Regions from separate parts of the Streptomyces sp. NPDC025793 genome, predicted to be linked through region 2. Evidence: riboswitches for the same ligand, from Rfam matches in the RefSeq annotation. Region 2 holds a riboswitch; the other holds the start of a gene.
The links. A riboswitch is a leader RNA that binds a small molecule or an ion and turns the genes downstream of it on or off. The one in region 2 is predicted to bind magnesium.

Region 1 (11,829 bases), on a different contig from region 2:
GAAGGCCAGCGACATGATCAGGAAGATGCGTTCGGCCCAGTGGTAGGAGCCGAACAGCACCAGCGCCCACAGCAGGACCGCGGCCGGCGGGATGACCGCCCACTTGGGGACGCCGAGGAGCTCGAAGGCGGCACCGATGCCGGCGAACTCGCTCACCACCAGGCCGGTGTTGGCGAGCAGCAGGCAGAACACGGCGAGCGCGGTCAGGCGGAGGCTGAACTGCTCGCGGATCAGGGCGCCGAGGCCCTTGCCCGTGTAGGCGCCGAGGCGGACGGCCATCTCCTGCACCATCACCAGGGCGACGGTGACGAGCACCATGAAGAACAGGGTGCCGTAGGTGAACTGGGAGCCCGCCGAGGCGTAGGTGGCGATGCCGGCGGCGTCGTTGCCCGCGTTCGCGGCGACCAGTCCGGGTCCGGCGACCGCCGCAATCATGGTGATGCGCCGCCAGCCGGTCCGGCGCGCGGGCGCGGTGGCCTGCGGTGCCTCGGTGGCGGTGTCGAGGTCGCGGGTCACTGCAGGAACCTCCGGAAGTGCAGCCGCCCGCGTTCGGGCAGCATCGCGTCGAGCAGGTCGTCGGCCAGGATCCGGCCGAGTGGGCGGTCGCTGTCGTCGACCACCAGGAGTGAGGAGGCGCGGGCCGCGACCAGGTGGTCGGCGGCCTCGGCCAGGGAGGTGTCGGCGCGGACGGTGTCCGGCGGGCCGAACTGGGCTCGCCAGGTGACGAGGTCGGTTATGGGGGTGGTGTCCTCGGCCACCGCCAGGTCGAACAGCGGGAGGTCGCACAGCAGCCGGTCCGTGCCGTCCACGACGGCGATCGCGTCGATCTCCGTCCGGTGCTCGTGCTGCTCGGCCAGCCGGCCGCGCACCTCGGCGACGGTCTCGTCCGGCCGAGCGGTGATCAGCAGCGTGGTCATGGCACCGCCCGCCGTGCCCTCCCGGTGGGTGAGCAGCCGGCGCAGTTCGGCCGCCTCGTCCTTGGGCATCCGGGTCAGCAGGGCCTCGCGCTCCTCGCGGGTGAGGTCGCGCAGGGCGTCGGTGGCCTCGTCGGGCTCCATCTCGTCGACCAGGCGGGCGGCGTGTTCCGGCTGGGCCTCGCGCAGCAGGTTCTGCAGCTCGGCGGGTTCCATCTCCTCCAGCGCGTCGGCGGCCTGCTCCGGTTCCAGCCAGCCGAGCAGCTGTTGGCGTTCGGCGCGGCCGAGGTCTTCGAGGATGTCGGCGAGGTCGGCCGGGCGCAGCCGGTGCAGGGCGGCCCGGGAGGCGCGCAGCCGGACCTCGGGCGGGCCCTCGGTGGCCTGCTCGGCGAAGGGGGCTATGGCCTGCCAGTCCAGCACCCGCTCCGGGGTGGGGCGGGCCTGCCAGCGGCGCGGGCCGAGCCGGCGCAGCAGGGTGGGCAGCGAGACGTCCACACCGACGAGGACGACCTGGTCGACCAGGGGCGTGAGATACAGGTCGGCGGCGCGGGTGACCTGGACGCCGTCGACGTCGACGAGCTGGTGGTCGAGCACGTCCTTGGCGAGCAGCGCCTCGCCGGGACGGCGGACGAAGTCGCGCAGGTCGACGCGGGCGGTGCGCAGCCGTACGTGCCCGGCGTGCACCTTGCCGAGGGCGTCGGCGGGCACGAAGGTGTGGCGCCGGCCGATGCGCAGGATGAGCCCGGTCACCGGCGGGTAGGAGTCGGTGCCGTAGAGCCGGGCGACGACGTCGACGATGCGGCCGACCTCGTCGCCGGACTGGTTGGTGGCCGGTCCGCCGATCAGTCCGGCGAGGGAGACCAGCGAGGTACGGACCGCCTTGGACGTGGTGGCACGGCGCTCCAGGTTGACCCGGCGGTCGCGCAGGCGGGCCGAGGTGGACATGAGCAGAGTGTGGGCAGCCAAGATGAACACCCCCTTGCCCCGGTGTGACGGGGCTACGGGCGGCCCGTGGCAGCGCACGACTTCCCCGCACCCGGGCACCGGGCACGCCGGGCGCACACCGGCGCACGGCCTGCCGGCCGGGTGAACCGGTCGGGGTCAGGGAAGAAGAGGCTGCTGCGGGCCGCGGAAGGACGGCGCGGACAACACGAAGAAGGGCCGACTATGGCCCGGACTACTGTCCATGTCGCCTCCTCCCGGTCACGGCCGCGCTGAGAGTGTCGCGGTCCTGTGGCGGAGGGCAGCCGGAGCCGGCTCGGCCCGGCACACCCCTTCTCGTCAGAGCTTTGGCACTCCACGGCGTGATCCCCGTACGGGGAAGCCACTTGGGGTCACCCCTTGGGCCGGGGAGACCTGTCCTGATCCGGAGCGTCTCTCGACGGGTGGGATCAGTGGCCTGTGTCCGTGAAGACGCCTCACCGAACGAGGTGCCTTTCGTTTGTCCGCACCAACGATACGCGTGCCGCAACCCGCCTTCCGCACCCATGACCGGCCCTTGACCTGCACACAACGGAACGGAAACCGGCGTCAGTACACATCCCGCACATACCGCTTGTCGGCGCCCAGCTGTTTCACGTAGGCGGCGGCCTCGGCCTCGGCCAGGCCGCCGTGCACGACGGCGATCTCACGCAGGGCCCGGTCGACGTCCTTGGCCATGCGGGAGGCGTCGCCGCAGACGTAGAAGTGGGCGCCGTCCCGGAGCCAGGACCACAGCAGCGGGCCGTGTTCGCGCATCCGGTCCTGGACGTAGACCTTGGCGCGCTGGTCCCGCGAGAAGGCGGTGTCGAGGCGGGTGAGCGTGCCCTCGGCGAGGAACCCGGTCAGCTCCTGCTCGTAGTAGAAGTCCGTCGCCCGGTGCTGTTCGCCGAAGAACAGCCAGTTGGGGGCGCGATGGCCGCGGGCCCGCCGCTCCTCCAGGAAGCCGATGAAGGGCGCGACGCCCGTGCCGGGGCCCACCATCACGGCCGGGGTGGCGGGGTCGGCGGGCGGGCGGAAGTGCGGTGCCCGCTGGACCCGGACCGGCACGGGGGTGCCGGGCTCGGCGTCCGCGAGGAACGGGGAGCACACGCCCTGGCGGGGACGCCCGTCCGGGTTCTCGTACCGGACCACGGAGACCGTCAGGGACACCAGGTGGGGGTCGGTCAGAGGGCTGGACGATATGGAGTACAGCCGGGGTTGCAGCCGCCCCAGCACGTCGGCCCATTCCTGCGCCCCGGCCCGGACGCCGAACTCGGCGACGACGTCGACGGCCTGGCGCCCCCAGGACCACTGCGCCAACTCGCCCTTGTTGTCGGGCCGGAGCAGCTTGCGCAGCTCACGCGGGTCGCGGGTGCGGTCGGCGGCGAAGCGCAGCAGGTCGGGGGTGACCCGGGTGATGTCCAGGTGCCGGAGCAGGGCTTCGGCGAACGGCACCTCTCCGGCGTGCTTGACCTGTACGGCCGTGTCCGCGTCGACTCCGGTGACGGCGAGCCATTCGGTCATCAGCTCCGGCCGGTTGACCGGCTGTACGGACAGGGCGTCCCCGGCCTCGTAGAGGAGGGGGGCGTCGCTGTCGCGGGTGTCGAAGGTGAACCGCCGGACCTCCTTGCCGGCGCCGGGCAGGCTGAGCAGGCGGTTGCCGGTGAGGCGGGCGGTGACGGGGGTGGGGCGGCTCGACCGGGGCGCGGCCTGCGGGGCGGCAGGGCTCGCGGGCGCGGCGGAGGGCGGCTGCTCGGCGGTGCTCAGCGCGGCGAGTATCTGGTCGAGCCAGGCCCCGGCCGCGCTCTCGTAGTCCGGTTCGCAGTCGATGCGCGGTGCCAGCCGCGTCGCGTCCAGCTCCGCCATGCGCCGGTCGAGGCGCCGGCCGTGGCCGCAGAAGTCGTCGTAGGAGGAGTCGCCGAAGGCCAGGACGGCGTACCGCCTGCCGTCGAGGCGTGGTGCGTCGGGCGCGGCGAGGGCGTCCCAGAAGCCGGCGCCGTTGTCCGGGGCGTCGCCGTCGCCGAAGGTGCTGGTGATGAGCAGCAGGTCGGCGTCCGAGGGCAGGGCGGCGGGGTCCGCCTCCTCCATGGGCAGCAGGGCGGCGCGGTGCCCGTCCGCGGTGACCCGCTGCGCGGCCTCGGAGGCGAACTCCTCGGCGTTCCCGGTCTGCGACGCCCACAGGATCACCACCTGGCGGCGGGCAGCGTGCGGTGCTGCCGCGGACGGGGGCGTCGCCGCGGTCGTCCTGGAGTACATGCCGGCCAGGACGCCGTTGACCCACAGGGCGTGCTCCGGGCTGAAGGGGGCGTCCGGCGGCAGGACCGGGACGCCCGGGGCGCCGGACGGGATGCCCGCCAGGAAGCCGGTCAGATACCGGCGTTCGTGTGCGGCGAGGACCGGCGGAGGCGGCGCGGGCTCCAGCCCGAACGGGGCGGGGACGGACACCGTGGACGCCTCTGGGACGACAGCCGGGGCTGCCACCGGCACCGGGGACCGCACCGTCACCGCGGTGGCGACCTTGGTCAGCGCCACGGCACACATCTTGAACTCGGGCTGGAACGACAGCGGGTCGACGGCGTCGCTGGTCACCGCGTTGACGCTCAGGTACTCCCCGAACAGGTCGTTCCAGTGGAACGGCGCGAAGCAGCAGCCGGGCCGTACCCGGTCGGTGACGACGGCGGGCAGCACGGCCCGCCCGCGCCGCGAGGCGACCTCCACCGAGTCTCCGTCGGCGAGGCCCAGGCGATCCGCGTCCTCGGGGTGCACCTCCACGAACGGGCCGGGGTCGAGTTTGTTCAGCTTGGCCACCTTCGCCGTCTTGGTCAGCGTGTGCCACTGGTGCGGGAGCCGGCCGGTGTTGAGCACGAACGGGTAGTCGTCGTCGGGCATTTCGGCCGCCGGGACGTGCGGGCGGGCGTGGAAGACCGCGCGGCCGCTCGCCGTGGGGAAGGTCGGCGCGCCGCCCGCGCCGACATAGCGGACGGGATTGCGGTCGGGCCCCTCGGGCGTGGCCGCCGGCCACTGCACGGGCGTGGTCCGCAGCCGCTCGTAGCTCACCCCGCGCAGGTCCCAGCCGGTCACCGGGTTCCAGGCCCGCTTGATCTCCTCGAAGATCTCCTCCGCGCTGTCGTACGCGAAGCCCTTCTCGTACCCCATCTCCCGGGCCACGGCGGCGATGATCCGCCAGTCCGCGGTCGCCTCGCCGGGCGGGTCGGCGGCCGGGCGGGCGAGGGTCAGGTTGCGCTCGCTGTTGATCAGGACGCCCTCGGTCTCGGTCCACAGCGCGCCGGGCAGGACGACGTCGGCGTAGGCGTTCGTCTCCGTCTCGGCGAACACGTCCTGGGTGACGACGAATTCGGCGGCTTCCAGGCCCTCGATGACCGTCTTGCGGTTGGCTACGGAGGCGACCGGGTTGGTGCAGATGATCCAGCAGGCCCTGATGTCCCCGTCGGCCATCTTCCGGAACATCTCGACCGTGCCCTTGCCGACCCCGTCGGCGCGCAGAGCGCCCGGCTCCAGCTGCCACAGCTCCTCGACGAAGGCCCGGTCGGCGTCGGCGAGCACGGAGCGCTGGCCGGGCAGTCCCGGTCCCATGTAGCCCATCTCCCGGCCGCCCATGGCGTTGGGCTGGCCGGTCAGCGAGAAGGGGCCGGAGCCCGGGCGGCATATCGCGCCGGTGGCGAGGTGCAGGTTGACCAGGGCGTTGGTGTTCCAGGTGCCGTGGGTGGACTGGTTCAGGCCCATCGTCCAGCAGCTCGTCCACTCCCCCGCCTCGCCGATCAGCCGGGCCGCCTCGCGCAGGTGCTCCTCCGGGATGCCGGTGATCTCGGCGACGGCGGCGGGCGGGTAGTCGGCCAGGAAGCCGGGCATCGCCTCCCAGCCCTCGGTGTGCGCGGCGATGAAGGCGGGGTCGGTGTGGCCGTTCTCGTGCAGCAGGTGCAGCAGTCCGTTGAGCAGCGCCAGATCGGTGCCGGGTCTGATCTGGAGGAACAGGTCGGCCTTGGCGGCGGTGGCGGTGCGCCGCGGGTCGACGACGATCAGCTTGGCGCCCGCCGACTTCACGCGGTCCATCATCCGCAGGAAGAGGATGGGGTGGCAGTCGGCCATGTTGGAGCCGATGACGAGGAAGACGTCGGCCCGGTCGAGGTCCTGGTAGGAGCCGGGCGGTCCGTCCGCGCCCAGCGACAGTTTGTAACCGGTGCCGGCGCCGGCCATGCACAGCCGGGAGTTCGACTCGATCTGGTTCGTGCGGATGAAGCCCTTGGCCAGCTTGTTCGCCAGGTACTGCGCCTCCAGGCTCATCTGACCGGAGACGTAGAGCGCGACCGCGTCGGGGCCGTGCTCGTCGATGATCGCGCGCAGCCGGCGGGCGGTCTCGCCGACGGCTGCCGTCAGGGGCGCCGGGCGGGGCTCCGCACCGCGGTCCGGCCGCACGAGGGCCCCGGTCAGCCGGCCGGGGGCGGCGAGCATGTCGGCCGTGGTCGCGCCCTTGGTGCACAGCCGTCCGAAGTTCGCAGGGTGCTCCCTGTCCCCGCTGGCCTTCAGGACCGTACGCCGTCCGTCCGGTCCCGTGCCGACGTCGAGGACCATGCCGCAGCCCACTCCGCAGTACGAACAGACCGTCCGCACCTTCGTCGTGCCCTCGCTCCGCGAGCCCGGCGCGGCCACGGGCGCCTCCCTGTCCAGTGCTCGACCTGATCTCACCCTTCGTGACGGTACGAACGGCTCATTACGCCGGTGTCTCCGCACCTGATCATCAGCGGTTACGCCTGCCGCACAGCTGCCGGGGGACGTGTGTGAGCCTGCCGCGAGGCCCGGGAGCCGTGGCGGGGGAAGGGGGTCGGGCAAGGGACAGCCCCGGTCGGCGCGAACGCCGTCCGGGGCTGCCGGGTGGGGAAGGGGTCGGCGGCGGTCGCCGCGGCCGTGCCCGCCGTGGTGCGCTGCCTAGCGGTGACCGGCCTCGTGACGGGTGGCCGCGTGGCGGACGGCCTGGTGACGGGCGGCTTCGTGGTGCCGGGCGGCTTCGTGGTGCCGGGCGGCTTCGTGGTGGCGGGCGGCTTCGTGGTGGCGGAACTCTCCGCCGTTGCGGTGGCTGCGGCCGCCCCAGGACACGGCGTCGAGCACGCGGCCGCGGTCGTCGCGCAGCGTCGCCGAGTCGGCGTTGTTGTCCCACACCCGGATGCGGCGGTCCTGGTAGAGGTCGGTCTTGGTGTCCCGGCCGACTCCGGTGTGGACGCGCACGGTGGCCCGGCCGGCGAGCCGGACGTGGTGGAAGGTGTACGTGTGGCCGTTCCGGTCGGACAGCGTCCAGCGGTCCAGGTTCACCGCCCGGCGCGAGCTGTTGGTGACCGCCACCCACTGCTTGTTCAGCGTGGTGTTGGAGCGGTCGGCCCGGCTCTGCCCGTCGTGCCGTACGCCACTGATGTACACCACCGAGTGCTGACGGCCCAGGTGCTGACCGTCGGCCACGGCCGGCAGGGCCGCTACGCCCACCATGGCGGCGGCCACGGAAGCGGCGGCCGTCACACGACGGACGGAAGAAGAAACGGACACAGGGTCCCCCTTCGCGAGAGCGCGTTGGCGCGGGTCGGCGGCCGGTTGGCCGCGCACGCTCACCCTGCAACCCCTGGTGGACTTTGTAAGGAAAACGCGCAGGGCATTACGTTTCTCGCAACAATCCGTAACTCTCGGATGCAATGACCATTTATGTCCTGAATGGTGAATTCCGGCGGCATGTCGGGCCTGCCCATGGACGTCCGCCCGAGCGGTCACCCGAAAGTGAGTAACGAGTACGTACTCCATCCGGATCAACCGCCCGGGCGACGGGCGCGAGGGCTCAGCGCACGGGGAGGACCCGCGTGTGCTCGGCGCGTACGGCGTCCAGGCTGCGCGGGTCGAGGCCCAGCAGCCGCAGGATCGTCGGGGCGATCTGCGTGGTGCGCACCGGGCTGTCGACGCGGACGCCGTGCGGGGTGGCGGCGCCGGTGACGACGAGCGGGACGTCGAGGTCGTCGGCGTGGGCACCGCCGTGCTCGGCGATCTTGCCCTTGCCGCCGGTGTAGACGACGCCGTACCGGGTGACGCCGACCAGGTCGGGCACGCGGGAGTCGCCCGGGCGGGCGTGGAAGTAGCCGGCCGCGGCAGCGCCCGCGTACAGGGTCTTCAGTCCGCTCGCCGTGAAGGGCCGGGCCTTGCCGTCGATGCCGTTGCCCGTGCCGGACTGGGCGAGGAGGTAGGCCTTGGCGAAGGCGGTGGCGGCCTTGGACCGGTCGGTGAGCCAGATCAGCATGGCGTCGTCGTCCACCGCGTGGGCGACGAGGTCACCGGCGCCCGGGTGAGCGGCCTTCCAGGCGGCGTTCAGGCCGTCGAGGAGGGGGCCGTCGTCGATGCGGGTCAGGGCCTGGGGGTCGGTGGGCGACTGGCCGTGCTTGGACGACAGGATGACCGTGGTGCTGTCGGCGAGGTGCTGCCTGCGCAGCTCGGCGAGGAAGGCGCCGACCTGCTGGTCCACGTAGGCGAGGCTCTTCGCCAGCAGCGGGCCGGGCACGCCCTTCGCCCGGTAGCCGCCGGCCAGGCCGTCGGACGTGGGCAGCTTCTGGGCGGTCGAGACGGACTGGAAGTTCATGCCGAAGACCGCCGGAGTGCCCACCTTGTGGGTGCGGCCGTGGTCGTAGCCGTCGATCTCGTTGAGGACGGCGCTCACCTTGTAGCCGTCGTACTGCCGGGTCGCGGCGTTGTCCTTCGTCCAGTCGTCACCCGCCGCGTAGCCGGTCGCGTTGCTGTTGATCTCGGGCGCGAAGAGGTCCTGGATGCCCTTGCCGGAGGGGCCGTTGAGGATGTCGTAGGCGGCGTGCTTGTCGGACCAGGCGGTGCGCAGACCCGCGGTGCGGGCCACCTCGAAGACGGTGTTCACGCGCAGGTAGGAGTGCGGGTAGACCGGCCTGCACGTCTTCGGGTCGACCGGCAGCTTCGAGGGGTCGAGGAGGCGGGTGGGGTCGCCCGTCATGTGGAGGATGCTGCCGGGCAGGCCCTTCAGACCCTGGCCGGCGTCGAGAGAGTCCTTGTTCTTGTCGAGGTCCTCGGTGAGGTCGACCTCGGCACCGGGCTTGGCGCCGGCGCACTTGGTGGTGCCGGCCGGCAGGAGGGCGGAGCTGTAGGCGTCGTCGTAGTAGACACCCGTGGTATCCGGGTTGCCGCCCGTGAGCTGGCCGACCATGCCGGGAAAGGAGTCGGACGGGTTCGTGGTCGCGGCGTGCGTGTACTCCACACCGCCGCCCGCCAGTTGAGCGAGCGCGGAGTGCGGGTGCCGGGCCGTGTACCAGGCGAGGTCGGACTGGTGCAGTCCGTCGACGGACAGCAGCAGGACGTGCCGGGCGGCCGGGTGCCGCTGCGCGGGCGCATGGGCGGAGGCGGGCGCGGCCGCCGCGGTGAGCGCGCCGACGGCGGCCAGCGCTGCGGCCGCCGCCGTGATGGTGCGTGCGGGGTGGGACGGGCGTCGGGACAAGGGTTCTCCTCGGACTGTGCTGAGCGAGCGAGATCATGCGAACCGTGCACGGACATCCGAGGGGAGGAACGTGTACGGAAGCGGACCGGCATGTCCTGTTCAGCCCAAGAAACTCATCGGCGCACGCAAAGACGCCCCACAGGTGCGGTCAGCGCCGCGTGCGTGCGGCGGTGCCCGCGCCGTTGACGGTGCCGAAGTCCGCGGCACCCTCCAGCGCCACGCAGGTGCCCGAGTCCAGCAGTTCCGCGGCCGCACGGCGCATCACCCCGTACGCGGCCGGGCGAGCGCGCCGCCCTCGCTGACCCGGCGGCCCCCGACCGCTTCGAGACCAGACACGGCCGGTACGCCCGGTCCGGCCATCACGATGACCGGCCACGGACCGCGGCGGACCGGTTCGGCCACCGTGTCCGGGTCCACGAGACCGGGGACGCAAGGCTGTCGGCGCCCGCCCCCGCGCAGGCCACAGCCGGGCAGCCCGGCCTCCTCGGCGGCGGCGCGGGCCGCGCTCAGGCGTACGGCCTGAGCGGGAGCGTCGTGCAGCGGACCGCCGCGCGAGCGAGTCCTCCAGATCGACTCCGCCCGCCCCGGCCTCGACCACGGCGCGGACGGTGGCCGCGACGTCGTCGACACCGGGGCCGTAACCGCCCCTGCCTGGACGCCCTGGCGGTCCACGGCCGTCTCGTCTCCTTCGGCAACGCGAGCGGGGCGGAGCCGTGGCATGCGGGGCGCAAGCCACCTGGGCGGAACATTCGGAGACAACCTCAACTCCATTGCCTCACCACTTACTTCACCCCTTGACGTAAGTGGTCCACACCTTTAGGTTCGCGGCACGACCACGCCCCGTCCGAGGCTCACGCAAGAGGTGTTGAGGTGCGAACCCCCCTTTCCCCCACAAGGGTTCCCGCCGGTCCGGCATCCGGCGGCCGCCGTCGGCCGCGACTGCGCCGGTCGGCCCCGGCCGCCGTATTCGCCGCGCTGGCTCTCGTGCTCACGCTCCCCACGCAGGCCGACGCCGACGTCCTGACGCTGCTGCCGCAGAACGCCGACGGCCTGGAACAGACCTTTTCCCCCGCCTACGACTACGACGGCGACGGCTGTTACGCCACGGCCGCCATCGGCGCCGACGGCAGGATCAACCCCGGCCTGAAGCTCGGCGGCGACGTCAACGGCCACTGCCACGACTACGCGCAGCTCGCCAACGCCAACACCTATTCACGCGAGAAGTGCAACAACGGCTGGTGTGCGGTCGTGTACGCCAGCTACTTCGAGAAGGACCAGGCGACCCTGGGTCCGGCGGCCATCGGGCACACCCACGACTGGGAGCACGTGGTGGTGTGGATCAACGGCAACGAGGTCCGGTACGTGTCGGTGTCCCAGCACACCGGTTACCAGGTGGCCGCCCGCTCCTCGGTCCGCTTCGACGGCACGCATCCGAAGATCGTCTACCACAAGGACGGCATCTCGACACACGACTTCCGCTTCGCCAACGCCCATGACGAGCCCCCGGAGAACGTGACCGGCGGCTGGTTCTACCCGCGTCTGGTGGGCTGGAACGGCTACCCGCCCGGATTCCGCGACAAGCTCATGAGCGCCGACTTCGGGGCGGCGACCATCAAGATCAAGGACGGCGACTTCGCGTACGCCCTGGCGCACTCCATGCCGTCGGGCATCCCCTTCGACCCGAACGCCTGACGCCACATAGGCTGCGACTCATGAAGATCGGGGACACGGCTCGTCGGGGACGGCCGGAACGCATACGCGACACACTGAAGCGGCTTGAGGCGGAGCGGGACGTGTGGCTGGCGACGGCCCATCCCGACCACGGGCCGCACCAGTTGCCGCTGTGGTTCCTGTGGGACGGACGGGCGATCTGGATGTGCACCGGCGCGACGTCCGCGACCGCGCGCAACGTCCAGGCCGAACCGCGGGTCCGGCTGGCGCTGCCGGACACGTTCGACGTGGTGCTTCTCCAGGGCGAGGCGGAGACCTTCTCCGACCGGGAGGTGTCCGCCGAGGCGGCCGAGGCGTACACCGGGAAGTTCGGCTGGGACCCGCGCGCGGAGGACGGCCCCTTTGTCTACCTCCGCGTCGTGCCGAAGACGGTGCGTGCCTGGCGCGGCGAGCCGGAACTGCGCGGCCGGCTCCTCATGCGTGACGGGGTGTGGCTCGGGTCCGACTGAGCGCGTCGCACGCTTCCCGCGTGCGGTCGGCCTCGGTACGGGACAATGCCGCCATGATCGAGGACATCCACACCGAGAGCGCTCCCTTCGTACGCTTCCCCGACGGCACCGAGCCGCCGCCGTCCCAGGCGATCAGGGCCGGTGACCTGGTGTTCACCTCCGGACAGGGGTCGCTCGGCCCGGCCACGCACGCGATACCGGACGACCTCTCCGGTGTGACCCGATGAGGACCCGGGTGATCGTGCTCAACGGCGGTTCCAGCTCGGGGAAG
Region 2 (11,829 bases):
CGGGCGACGCGCCCGTTCGGCCTGGCGGAGCACCCCATCGGCGTCTCGCCGGTCCGGGAGCGCACGGGAGACGTGTTCTTCGCCGGGGTGATCAGCGTGCTGGTCGTCTACGGGGCGTGGAAGGCGTTCGGCTACGTGAACTCCACGGTCGGCCTGAGCGCGTTCGGACACGCCCTCGCGCTGGGCGCGGCGACCTTCGGCCGGGTCGTGGTCCTGACGGCCGTGGCCACGGTGGTGTGGGTGCCGGTCGGGGTGTGGATCGGCATGAACCCGAAGGTCACCCGCTTCGCTCAGCCGGTGGTGCAGGTGCTGGCGAGTTTTCCGGCGAACTTCCTGTTCCCGTTCGCCACCGCGGCGTTCGTGCTCCTCGGCATCTCGCTGAACGTGGGCGCAATCCTGCTGATGGCGCTGGGCGCGCAGTGGTACATCCTGTTCAACGTCATCGCCGGAGCCTCGGCCATCCCCTCCGACCTGCGTGAGGCGATGACCAACTACAAGGTCGGCGGCTGGCTGAAGTGGCGTTACTTCATCCTGCCGGCGATCTTCCCGTCGTACGTGACCGGCGGAATCACCGCCGCGGGCGGCGCGTGGAACGCCTCGATCGTGGCCGAGGTCGTCGACTACGGCCACCATCACCTGACCGCGACCGGGCTCGGCGCCTACATCACCCAGGCCACCGCCACCGGCGACTTCCCGAAGATCCTGGTGGGCATCAGCGTGATGAGCCTGTACGTGGTGGCCGCCAACCGCCTGTTCTGGCGCCGCCTGTACCGCCTCTCCGAAACCCGCTTCGCCCTGTGACCCCAGCGTCCCCGTCCCCTCCGTCCCCGTACGCTCCCCGTCCCCGAGGCAGGACCCGTGACCAGCAGCGAAACCCTCACCCCAGCATCCCGTCCGGCCGGTGCGGTGATCGTGGAGACCGATTCGGTGACCAAGGCCTTCACGACGCCGGACGGGCGGGCGCTGCCGGTGCTCGACGACATCAGCTTCACCCTGGCCGAGGGCGAGATCGTCGCCCTGCTCGGCAAGTCCGGCTCCGGGAAGTCGACCCTGCTGCGCTGCGTGGCCGGGCTGATCGCCCCCTCCACCGGCACCGTCTCCTACCGCGGCACCCCGCTGACCGGCGCCAATCCCGGGGTGGCGATGGTCTTCCAGTCCTTCGCCCTGCTGCCGTGGCTGACCGTGCAGCAGAACGTCGAACTCGGCCTGAAGGCCCAGGGCGTCGCGGAGGACGAGCGCCGCGAGCGCGCGTTGAAGGCGATCGACCTGATCGGCCTCGACGGCTTCGAGTCCGCCTACCCCAAGGAACTGTCCGGCGGCATGCGCCAGCGCGTCGGCTTCGCCCGCGGCATCGTCGTGGAACCGGACGCGCTGCTGATGGACGAGCCCTTCTCCGCCCTGGACGTGCTCACCGCGGAAAACCTGCGCAACGAACTGGTCGGCCTGTGGGAGGGGCACGAGGCCCCGGTGAAGTCGATCCTGATCGTCACCCACAACATCGAGGAAGCGGTACTGCTCGCCGACCGCATCCTGGTGCTGTCCTCCAACCCCGGCCGCATCCAGGCCGAACTCCGGGTCGATCTTCCCCGGCCCCGCGACCGCAACAGCCCCCGCTTCGAGTCCATCGTCGACACCGTCTACGACATCCTCACCGGCCGCGAGGAAGCCGCCGCGGCAGCCGTCGAGGCCGCCCCTGCCGTGGCAGCCGCCCGTCCCGCGCCGACGCCGACCAACACCCCGCTGCCGGACGTCAGCGTCGGCGGGCTCGCCGGTCTGCTCGAAATCCTCGTCGCCCGCGGCGGCAGGGACGGCCTGGCGGAGATCTCCGACGAGCTCAGCTTCGAGATCGACGACCTGCTGCCCCTGGTCGACACCGCCGTCATGCTCCAGCTGGCCCAGGTCGACGGCGCCGACATCGCCATCACCGACGCCGGACGGGAGTTCGTCGCCGCCGACATCCTCACCAGCAAGCAGCTCTTCGCCCGCCACGTGGCCAAACACGCCCCGCTGGTCCGCGCGATCGTCCAGGCTCTGACCGCCACCGACGGCCACACCCTGCGCGAGGGCTTCTTCCTCGACCTCCTGCGCCGCGGCTTCTCCGCCGAGGACGCCCGCAGCCAGCTGGAGACCGCCGTCGACTGGGGCCGCTACGCCGAGCTGTACGACTACGACCGCGACGACGCCAGACTCACCCTGGAACCGGGCGCCCAGAAATACCTGTAAAGACCTACTGGCCCCCTGACACAGCCCCATCCTTTCCGTACCAATTGACTGATATACGCCTAGCGTGGAGGTGTGGATCGCGTCCTACGTCTCGCTCAGCTTCTCCGTCGGCCGGTGGTCGGGGGCGACGGCGAGGTGGTGGGGCGGCTCGCCGACGTCATCGTGCGGCTACGGGGACGGGATTATCCGCTGGTCACCGGGCTGGTCGCACGGGTGGGCGGGCGCGAGGTCTTCCTGCCCGCCGAACAGGTCGCCGACCTGGACGCCGAGAAGATCACGCTGGCGAGCCCGCGGGTGGACCTGCGCCACTTCGAGCGGCGCGAGGGCGAGGTGCTGCTGCGGGCGGACGTACTGGGCCACCGGGTCATCGACGTGGCCGATGTCGAACTGGTCCGGGCGTACGACATCGAGCTGGAACAGCGCCTGGACCAGTGGGTCCTGACCTGTCTGGACACGCGGAGGCCGCCGCACGCGTGGAGTCTCTTCAAGGATCGTGCCGCCCGGCCCGACTGGCGGGACTGGAAGTCCTTCGAGCCGTTGATCGGCCATGCCCGCTCCGCCCGGGTTCGCGGGCCCTTCGCCCGCCTCGGACGACTGAAGCCCGCGGACCTCGCTGATCTGCTGGAGGACGCGAGCCGAACCGAGTCGCACGAGATCCTGCAGACCGTCCACGCCGACCCCGAACTCGAGGCCGACGTGTTCGAAGAACTGGAGCCGGACTCACAGACGCGCCTGCTGGGCGAACGCAGCGACGTCGAGATCGCCCAGGTCCTCGCCCGGATGCGCGCCGACGATGCCGCGGACGCGATCAACGACCTGCCGCAGAGCCGGCGCCAGCCCGTCCTGGACGCGCTCCCCGCCGGGCAGCGCACCAAGGTGCTGACCCTGATGGGGTTCAACCCCTCCAGCGCCGGCGGGCTGATGGCGCTCGACGTCCTCGCCATGACGGGCACCAGCACCGTCGCGCAGGCGCTGCGGGCGGCAGGAGCGGCGCGCGCCCTGCAACCCCAGGCGCTGACCAGTGTGTATCTGGTCGGGGAGGGGCAGCGGCTGCTCGGCGTGGTCACCCTGGTGGAGCTGTTGCAGGCGGATCCTGCCGTGCGGCTGGACGAGGTGGCGGACCGTGATCCGGTCCGGGCCGGGCCGGACACCGATGTCGAGGACGTCGCCCTGCTCATGACCGACTACAACCTGCTCACCGTCCCGGTGGTCGACGACGAGGACCGCATTCTGGGCGTCATCACGGTCGACGACGTCCTGGAGACGGTCATTCCCGAGGACTGGCGCCGCCGCGAGCCGGCCCCCCACCCGGCCCGCCACTTGGAGGAACCCGGCCTCGCCCCGTCCCCGCACAACACGCCTCCCGCGTCATGAGCCCGGACGACCGGCGGCCCAACGGCAAGGACGACCGGCCCACCGGCACACCAGGCCGCCCCGAACCTCCGGCTCGATCCGGCCCGGAGCGTCCCGCGCCTGAGCGCCGTACCGAGCGCCCCACCGAACCGGCGACGCCTCCCCCGCCAGGGCAGCCTCGTCCAGCGGAGGGCAAGCGCGCCCCGGAAACACCGGAGCCGAGGGCCCGGCCCAAGCAGCCTCACGAGCGCCCAGCCGAAGCTCCCGCTCGGAAACCGTCCGCCCCTCCCGCCGCACCACCGTCCCGGCCGGCACGGCGCGGCGCCGTGCTCGACGAGGCCCATCTCGGCCAGATCGAGGGCGCCTTCGGCCGTGTCCCCCGCGAACGCGTCGAGGAGCGCCCCGGCGTCAAGGCCCGGCTGCTGACCCTGCTGGCCATCGTCGGCCCGGGCATCATCGTGATGGTCGGCGACAACGACGCGGGCGGCGTCGCCACGTACGCGCAGGCGGGCCAGAACTACGGCTACTCGCTCCTGTGGGTCCTGCTCCTGCTCATCCCGGTCCTGATCGTCAACCAGGAGATGGTCGTACGACTGGGCGCGGTCACCGGCGTCGGCCACGCACGCCTGATCACCGAGCGGTTCGGCCGGTTCTGGGGCTGGTTCAGCGTCGGCGACCTCTTCCTGCTCAACTTCCTCACCATCGTGACCGAGTTCATCGGCATCTCCCTGGCCGCGGAACACCTCGGAGCCTCGCGGTACGTCGTCGTCCCGGTGGCCGCCGTCCTGCTGATCGCCGTAACCGCCAGCGGTTCCTTCCGCCGCTGGGAGCGCGCGATGTTCGCCTTCATCGGCGCCAGCCTGCTGCTGATCCCCCTGACCTTCATGTCCCAGCCGCGATGGGGCCGGGCGGCACACGACTTCGTGGTGCCCGGCATCCAGGGCGGCGTCAGCGGCGAGGCCGTCCTGCTGGTGATCGCGATCGTCGGGACCACTGTCGCTCCGTGGCAGCTGTTCTTCCAGCAGTCCAACGTGATCGACAAGCGCATCACTCCCCGCTTCATCGGCTACGAGCGCGCCGATACGGTGATCGGCTCCCTCGTGGTCGTCGCGGGCGCCGCCGCGTTGGTGATGGTCGCCGACTTCGCGGCCCGGGGTACGGCCGCCCAAGGCCACTTCACCGACGCCGGCGGAGTCGCCGACGCCCTGGCCCGCCACGACACCGTGCTGGGCGTGCTGTTCGCAATCGTCCTGCTGGACGCCAGCATCATCGGAGCGGCCGCCGTCACCCTGGCCACCAGCTACGCCTTCGGCGACGTCTTCAACCTGCGCCACTCCCTGCACCGCAGCTTCGGCGAGGCCAAGCAGTTCTACGCCTCCTACAGCCTGCTGGTCCTTCTCGCGGCCGCCGTCGTCCTCATCCCGGGCGCGCCACTCGGCCTGATCACGGAGGCTGTACAGGCGCTGGCCGGGCTGCTGCTGCCTTCGGCGAGCGTGTTCCTGCTCCTGTTGTGCAACGACACCGAAGTGCTCGGCCCCTGGGTCAACCCGCGCTGGCTGAACATCCTCGCCACCGTCATCATCGCCGTCCTGCTGATGCTCTCCGGCACGCTGATGGCCACCACGCTCTTCCCGACGGTCAACGTCACCCGGCTCACGATCTGGCTGGCGATCACGCTGGGCACGGGTCTGATCGCCGCCGCTGCCGCGCTCCGCGCCGGCCGACGCCGCGCGCCCGCACGACCGGTGCCGGTGATGTCACAGGCCGAGAAACTCGCCTGGCGCATGCCGCCCCTGGCGCTCCTACGGCCGGTGCGCTGGTCCGCAGGCACCCGGCTGGGCATGACGGCCCTGCGTGGCTATCTGATCCTCAGCGCCCTACTGCTGCTCGTGAAGGCGATCCGGCTCGGCGGCTCCTGACCTCGCGTCCCGGCCTGTCAGTGACGCTGGCGGGCAGCCTCGGCCAGGAGACGGCTGACGTCGGCGGGAAGATCGAGGTGGCTTTCGATCCACTGGGCATCCTGACCGTGGGTGGCGAAGATCCACGCCGTGTACAGGTCGTTGAGAGCGGGCGCGTCCCTGCCGAGCAAATACGGGCGTACGGCCTCCATGGGGAAGCCGTCCAGCGTGCGGGCGGTGAACCACGACTCGTCGATCGTCCCCGACAGGTGATGCCGGGCCTGGCGGACGGCGTTGCGGTGACTGTGCCACAGGGCCGCCGCGACAACGAACGCGGCGGTGGCCGCGCCGATGAGCACCCCGCTGACGAGCGGCCGGTCCCGGGCCGGCGCGGTCGCCAGCGCGGTCACCTCCAGCACGACCAGCGTGAGCACGCCTAGCAAGGCGGCCCCTTCGCCCGTGCGCGGGTGAGGCATGGTCCTCATGACACGCTCTTCTCCCTTCCGAATCTCATGCTGCCCTGTCATCAGGCCGTTGTCCCGGGGCCGCAAGGCCCCGTTTCCGGGCTGCGTGGCGGGGGCGCTGCCCTGGGAGGTCAGGCCAGCGCCCGGGGCCGTTCCCGCTCGGAGTCCTCGTCGTCCATGTGCCAGTGCAGGTCGCTCACGCCCGGCTCCAGCGACAGACGGGAGATGACCTGCTCCAGCGCGGCGGCGACATCACCGCTGATCGTGACGGTCGCGCGCAGGCTGGCGGCCTCCCCCTCACGGCGGGCGCGCAGCCCCGTGGGGGCGAGCCCGGAGGCGGTCAGGGTCTGGAGCAACAGGGCGCGCAGGTGGGTCTCGGCCTTGCGCTCGCACACCAGGTGCACGGTGGCGCGGACGGTGGCGTCGGGGTCGGTGCCGGCGGCCGGGGCCCGGTCCAGCAGCCGGCCGGCGGGCCGCAGCACCAGGTGGACGGCCAAGACCGCCACCGTGCCGAGGACGGCCAGGTTCAGCTTGCCGGAGGCGGCCAGCACCCCGACGGCGGCCGAGCACCACAGGGTGGCGGCGGTGTTCAGGCCCCGCACCCCGGCGCCGTCCCGCAGGATCACCCCGCCACCCAGGAAACCGATCCCGGACACGACGTACGAGGCGACCCTGGTGGGGCTGCCCGCATCACCGACGGCCTCGCTGTACAGGACGAACAGGGTGGCGCCGGCGGCGACCAGAGCGTTGGTGCGCAGGCCGGCCATCCGGGCGCGCCACTGCCGCTCGACGCCGACCAGCGCGCCGCAGGCCACCCCGGTGGCGAGCCGGGTCAGGAAGTCGACGGTCGTCAGGGCGTGCACGAGGCACCTCCTTCATCTTCCGGTCACAGGATTCCGGGCTATGGGCTGCGGGTCTGGTGATGGTCAGGCGAGGGGTTCGAGGAACTCCAGGCGGTTGCCAACAGGGTCGGTGCTGTAGAAGCGGCGGTGGCCGGGCAGGTTGTCGTCCCAGGTCACCGGCACACCGTGGGCGGCGAGCCGCTCGGCGAACGCGTCGATGTCCCGTACCCGGAGCCCTGGGTGGGCCTTGGTCGCGGGCCGGAAGGGAGCCTCGATACCCAGGTGGAGCTGGACGGTTCCGTCGGCGGTCGCGAACCAGGCGCCGCCCCGCGCGGCCAGGACCGGCGGCTTGGGGATTTCGACCAGGCCCAGGGCGTCGACGTAGAAGGCCCGCAGACGGTCCTCGCTGGCGGGCGGTGCGGCGAGCTGAACGTGGTCGAGAGCGACGAGCACGACGTACGGCCTCCGGTGAGAGGGCTGGCGTTTCAGGTGACCGGGCTGTCCTGGGGTGCCGGGCGGCCACCCCAGGACGTCTGCTTCTTACGAGCGCCGCTCACTGGCTGAGCGCGACCTCGACGATCTTGATGACGACCAGGACCATCGCGATGAGCAGGTAGGTCCGCAGCGCGCCCATGCCGATCTTGCGGGCCGTGGACATGGCCGGCCGGGTCAGGGTTTCCAGCGGCGGCATCCGCCACTCGTCCTTGCCGGTCCGGTCGACCGGGTCCTCCTTCGTACCCGTACGGCGGCGGGTGAAGGCGTAGCCGGCGGCCAGCACCCCGACGACGCCGCACGCGGCCATGATGTCGAGGATCGCGCCGGAGGAGATGTCCGGGAACAGGACCGAGGCGGTCAGGATGATCGACAGGGCGACCAGGACCCCGACCACGGCCGAGGTGAACGCGTTGGTCTTCGGGCCGTTCACCCACGGGCCGAGCACGGCCTTGTCGTTGCACAGCAGCAGCAGGAACACCGACGCCGACGGCAGCAGGGCCCCGGCGAGGGTCTGTACGCCCTCGGTGAGCAGGCCCAGCGGGGAGCCGGGGATCAGCACGATGGCTGCGGCGGCCGCGACGAGTCCGGCGTAGACGGCGTAGAAGCCTTTCGCGCCGCCCACCCCGCGGTGCAGGGAGTGCTTCATGCCCAGCACGTCACCGATGGCGTAGGCGGTGGACAGCGAGACCGCGAACGCGCCGATGATCGAGGCGTCCAGCAGCGCGATGGCGAAAAGGACGCCCGCCAGCTTGCCGGCCTTGTGCTCCAGACCGGTCGCGACGCCGGCGGTGTCGGTGAACTGCCCGAACCCATGCGTGCCGGCGAACGCGGCGGCAGTGAAGCCCATCATCGCCGCTGCCCCGATGACCACGATCACGATGCCGATGACCAGGTCGGCCTTCTCGTACTTCATGAAGCGCGGGGTGATCCGCTTGTCGATCACGTACGACTGCTGGAAGAACAGCTGCCACGGCGCGACCGTCGTGCCGACGATGCCGATGATCAGCAGCATGACAGTGGACAGCTGGCCGGTGCCGCCGGGCATGTTCGGCACCACGAAGTCCCGCGCCATCTGACCGGTCGAGGGGTGGATCATGAAGTAGATCGGCACGAGCAGCAGCGAGGCCGCGCACAGCGTCATCGCCACCCGCTCGAACCGCTGGAAGGATCCGGTGAACGCCGACGCGATGATGACGCCCGCGGCCAGGACCACGGCGGCCACCTTCGGCAGGCCCAGGTATCCGGAGGCCAGGGTGATGCCGATGAACTCGGTCACCAGGGTGAGCGCGTTGAGCAGGAACAGGTCGATGACGCTGAACGCGCCCCAGAACTTGCCGAACCGCTCCAGGATGAGGCGGGCGTGCCCGACGCCGGTGACGGCGCCCAGGCGCAGCACCATCTCCTGGTTGACGTACAGGACGGGGACGAGCAGGAGCAGGGTCCACAGCAGGTGGGTGCCGTAGTTCTGGCCGGCCTGGCCGTAGGTGGCGAAGGCGCCGGCGTCGTTGTCGCCGACCATGACGATCAGTCCGGGGCCGACTATCGCCAGCAGCGTCTTGAGCTTGGCGGACAGGCCGGTGCGGGGTGCGGTGTCGTCGAGCTTGATGGTGCCGAGCGCGCCGCGGATGTCGCCGACGTGGGCGTCGTCGAGGACCGCGGTGCGCGGAGTGGTCTCGGTCACGGTGGTCATGACATACCTCCCGAATCCCCCCAAAAGGGGGAGGTAGGGGGCGCACGGAAGCCATCCCCCCTGCGCGAGCGCGCAGGACGGCGGCCCGTCACGGCGCAGGGCCGCACGGGATACGGGACGCGGAACGAATCCGCGCAGGGGAGATGGTTACCGCGTGCCGGAAGAATGCGAGGACAAGCGGGACTGGGGCCGACTATGGCCCGGACTACTGCTATTGCAGTCCATGTCTCTCGCCTCCTTCCGGCCGGGGACGCGACCTGTGCGCGTCAGCAACGACTCGGCAAGGAGCAACCCAGCCCGAACGGCCGGTCACCCCAACTCGTCAGAGCTTTGGCACTCCACGGCGTAATCCCCTCACTGGGGAAGCCACTTGGGGTCACCCCTTAGGCCGGGGAGACCTGTCCTGACCCTGGGCGTCTCTCGACGTCGTGGGGTCAGTGGCCTGTGTCCGTGAAGACGCCTCACCGAACGAGGTGCCCTTTCTAAACCTCGACGAGTGTATCCCTCTTCTTGCGCATGAACGCAAGTTCTTGGCGGAGTCTTGACCAGCAGCCGATCACGCATGTAATGGCGATCACAGCCCTCACGGACCGCACTCCGACACGGAGTAGCGATCGATACGGTGAGCCGTCCGCGGGTCGACGTCCATCCCGCCCGGCGCTCCCCGACGCATTGACGAAAGGCGCGACACATGCCCGAGCACAGCACTCCCGCCGAGGTGGTCTCCGTTCCGGTGGGCCGGGTGGCCGGCGGCCGGGCAGAGGTCCGGGACGACGACTGGGGCGGGGAGACGGCCGTCATCCGCCTGGACGCCACCCGCTTCGGCCTCGACGCAGTGGCCGGCCTGGACGACTTCTCCCATCTGGAGGTCGTCTACCACTTCGACCGGGTTCCGGTGGAGAAGATCGAGTCCGGCGCCCGCCATCCCCGCGGCAACACCGACTGGCCCCAGGTCGGCATCTTCGCCCAGCGCGGCAAGAACCGCCCCAACCGGCTCGGTGTGTCCCGCTGCCGGCTGATCAAGGTCGACGGACTCGATCTGCACGTCCAGGGCCTGGACGCGGTGGACGGCACTCCCGTCCTCGACATCAAGCCCTACATGGCCGAGTTCGGTCCCCAGGGCTCGGTCACCCAGCCCGAATGGGCCACCGCCCTCATGCGCGGCTACTACTGACCGGCATTTCCCCCATCGGTGGGCTGGAGGAATTCGAGGCGGTTGCCGACCGGGTCCTGGCTGTAGAAGCGGCGGTGGCGGGGAGGGTGTCGTCCCAGATCACCAGGGCGCCGAAGGCTTCGAGGCGAGCGGCGAGCGACTCGATGGCCTCGACCCGCAGACCGGGGTGGGCCCGCGCGGAGGCCCGGTACGGAGTCTCGATGCCCAAGTGGAGTTGCACGCGCTGGTCGTCGTCGCTGAACCAGCAGCCTCCGCGGGTCGCGAGGCGGGCCGGCCTGGGGACTTCGACGAGTCCGAGCGCATCGACGTAGAAGGCGCGCAGTAACTCCTCGCTGCCCAGCGGAGCGGCCAGCTGGATGTGGTCGACTGCGGTGATCATGCCGAACCTCCGGTCAGTGGTCGGTGACGTCAGTGACGGCTGTGCCAGGCCGCTTCGAGGTGCCGCCCGCCGTCCGGGCCGACCGCCAAGTGCCAATGGGCGTGCGGCCGCTGCCGGGCGACACCGGCCACCATCGGGCGAGCCGCGGTGTCGAGCGCGTGGAGGGCGGGCTGCTCCAGCGGGCTGTCGGCGATACGACGGACGATGCCGGCGAGGAGGGCACGCACGGACTGCCGGGCACCGTGCGCACGCGTGCCGGGGTGGCGCAGCGGGTGGTGAGCGAATACGGACATGAGCGGTCGTCTCCACTGGAGTGCGTTCAGGGCGTGCCCTGCCGGCCGTCAGGTGCGCATGGGCGAGACAGGGGTGCCGGGCAGCATGCCGGGCAGGGCATGGACGGTGTACGAGTCAGCGCGTCAGGGATGCGCCGCGACGTCAGCGATACGCCGTGCGGCAGCCGACGGAAGCCCGGTGAACCCGGCGAGCCAGTCCGGGCGATGACCCTGCTGGGCCAGGATGTGGGCCAGGTGGACGCGCGGCTCGTAGGTCCCGCATCGACCCCCCGCGCAGGCGAGGAGGTCGAGCAGGTACGTGCGTTCGACACCGTCGTCCAGGGTCAGCTGGACGCGCCGGCAGGTCTGGCCGGACGGGCAGGGAGTGGGAGTGAGGCATATGGGGAGGCCCATGGCGGTGTCCTCCTTCGTGGAAGTCGGGCGGTGGCCGGCACAGCGGTCAGGGCAGCCGGAATCGGCAGAGCGGCAGCAGATACGCCACGGCCTTCAACTGTCTTGCGTTTCAAGGACGTTGACTCGCAAGGCGCTCAGCGGAACGGGAGGGACCCCTTCGACGCCCTCGGTGACCGCCCGCCGGGCGACGGAACGAGTCTGGTCAGGAGCGCGGGAGGGAGTCCGGACATGGGGCCGGACTATGACCGGGACTGTGACTGCTGTCCATGTCCACCCCCTTCCGATCCGGGCGCGGGGCAAGACCCGCGCGGTCCACTGGCCGATCGCCCGGGTGCGGTCACCCCACGACACTCCGGCATGGATCACGACCAGGCTGACAACGCCATATTTGCACATCGACGCAACAAGGGCAACGCTCTCTCGGATCACCCAGCCGTGACCGTCGGCTTTCAGCCTGCCTTCACAGGCGACCGACCGGCACCGTTACGTCAAACTGCACAGCCCTCCGCCCCACCCACGCTCGACGATGAGCGGCGGGTGGTCAACGCCGCACCGATCCCTGTCGCTATTTGCACATCAATGCAATGACGCGGCACACTGCCTTCCGGCGCCCGCCTGCCCCTGC

Region 1: linked by a shared signal. The riboswitch ahead of ACZ4MF_RS19515 (magnesium transporter MgtE N-terminal domain-containing protein) and the one ahead of ACZ4MF_RS40910 (NRAMP family divalent metal transporter) in region 2 are both predicted to bind magnesium.

Annotation. Positions count from the first base shown of each region.
Region 1 covers NZ_JBVHMR010000009.1:129,592-141,420, forward strand. Annotated here, with positions in the region: gene ACZ4MF_RS19510 (NRAMP family divalent metal transporter) at 1-516, opposite strand, end outside; gene ACZ4MF_RS19515 (magnesium transporter MgtE N-terminal domain-containing protein) at 513-1,859, opposite strand; M-box (ykoK) riboswitch at 2,180-2,351, opposite strand; gene ACZ4MF_RS19520 (molybdopterin-dependent oxidoreductase) at 2,445-6,542, opposite strand; gene ACZ4MF_RS19525 (lamin tail domain-containing protein) at 6,819-7,400, opposite strand; gene ACZ4MF_RS19530 (alkaline phosphatase family protein) at 7,711-9,378, opposite strand; gene ACZ4MF_RS19535 (hypothetical protein) at 9,640-10,050, opposite strand; gene ACZ4MF_RS19540 (NPP1 family protein) at 10,363-11,070, shown strand; gene ACZ4MF_RS19545 (pyridoxamine 5'-phosphate oxidase family protein) at 11,091-11,558, shown strand; gene ACZ4MF_RS19550 (hypothetical protein) at 11,612-11,785, shown strand; gene cpt (chloramphenicol phosphotransferase CPT) at 11,782-11,829, shown strand, end outside.
Region 2 covers NZ_JBVHMR010000043.1:34,253-46,081, forward strand. Annotated here, with positions in the region: gene ACZ4MF_RS40875 (ABC transporter permease) at 1-801, shown strand, start outside; gene ACZ4MF_RS40880 (ABC transporter ATP-binding protein) at 859-2,223, shown strand; gene ACZ4MF_RS40885 (magnesium transporter MgtE N-terminal domain-containing protein) at 2,296-3,597, shown strand; gene ACZ4MF_RS40890 (NRAMP family divalent metal transporter) at 3,903-5,495, shown strand; gene ACZ4MF_RS40895 (hypothetical protein) at 5,513-5,959, opposite strand; gene ACZ4MF_RS40900 (MgtC/SapB family protein) at 6,070-6,801, opposite strand; gene ACZ4MF_RS40905 (VOC family protein) at 6,865-7,233, opposite strand; gene ACZ4MF_RS40910 (NRAMP family divalent metal transporter) at 7,334-8,965, opposite strand; M-box (ykoK) riboswitch at 9,272-9,445, opposite strand; gene ACZ4MF_RS40915 (SAM-dependent methyltransferase) at 9,657-10,139, shown strand; partial or broken gene ACZ4MF_RS40920 (VOC family protein) at 10,133-10,518, opposite strand; gene ACZ4MF_RS40925 (hypothetical protein) at 10,548-10,811, opposite strand; gene ACZ4MF_RS40930 (hypothetical protein) at 10,935-11,204, opposite strand.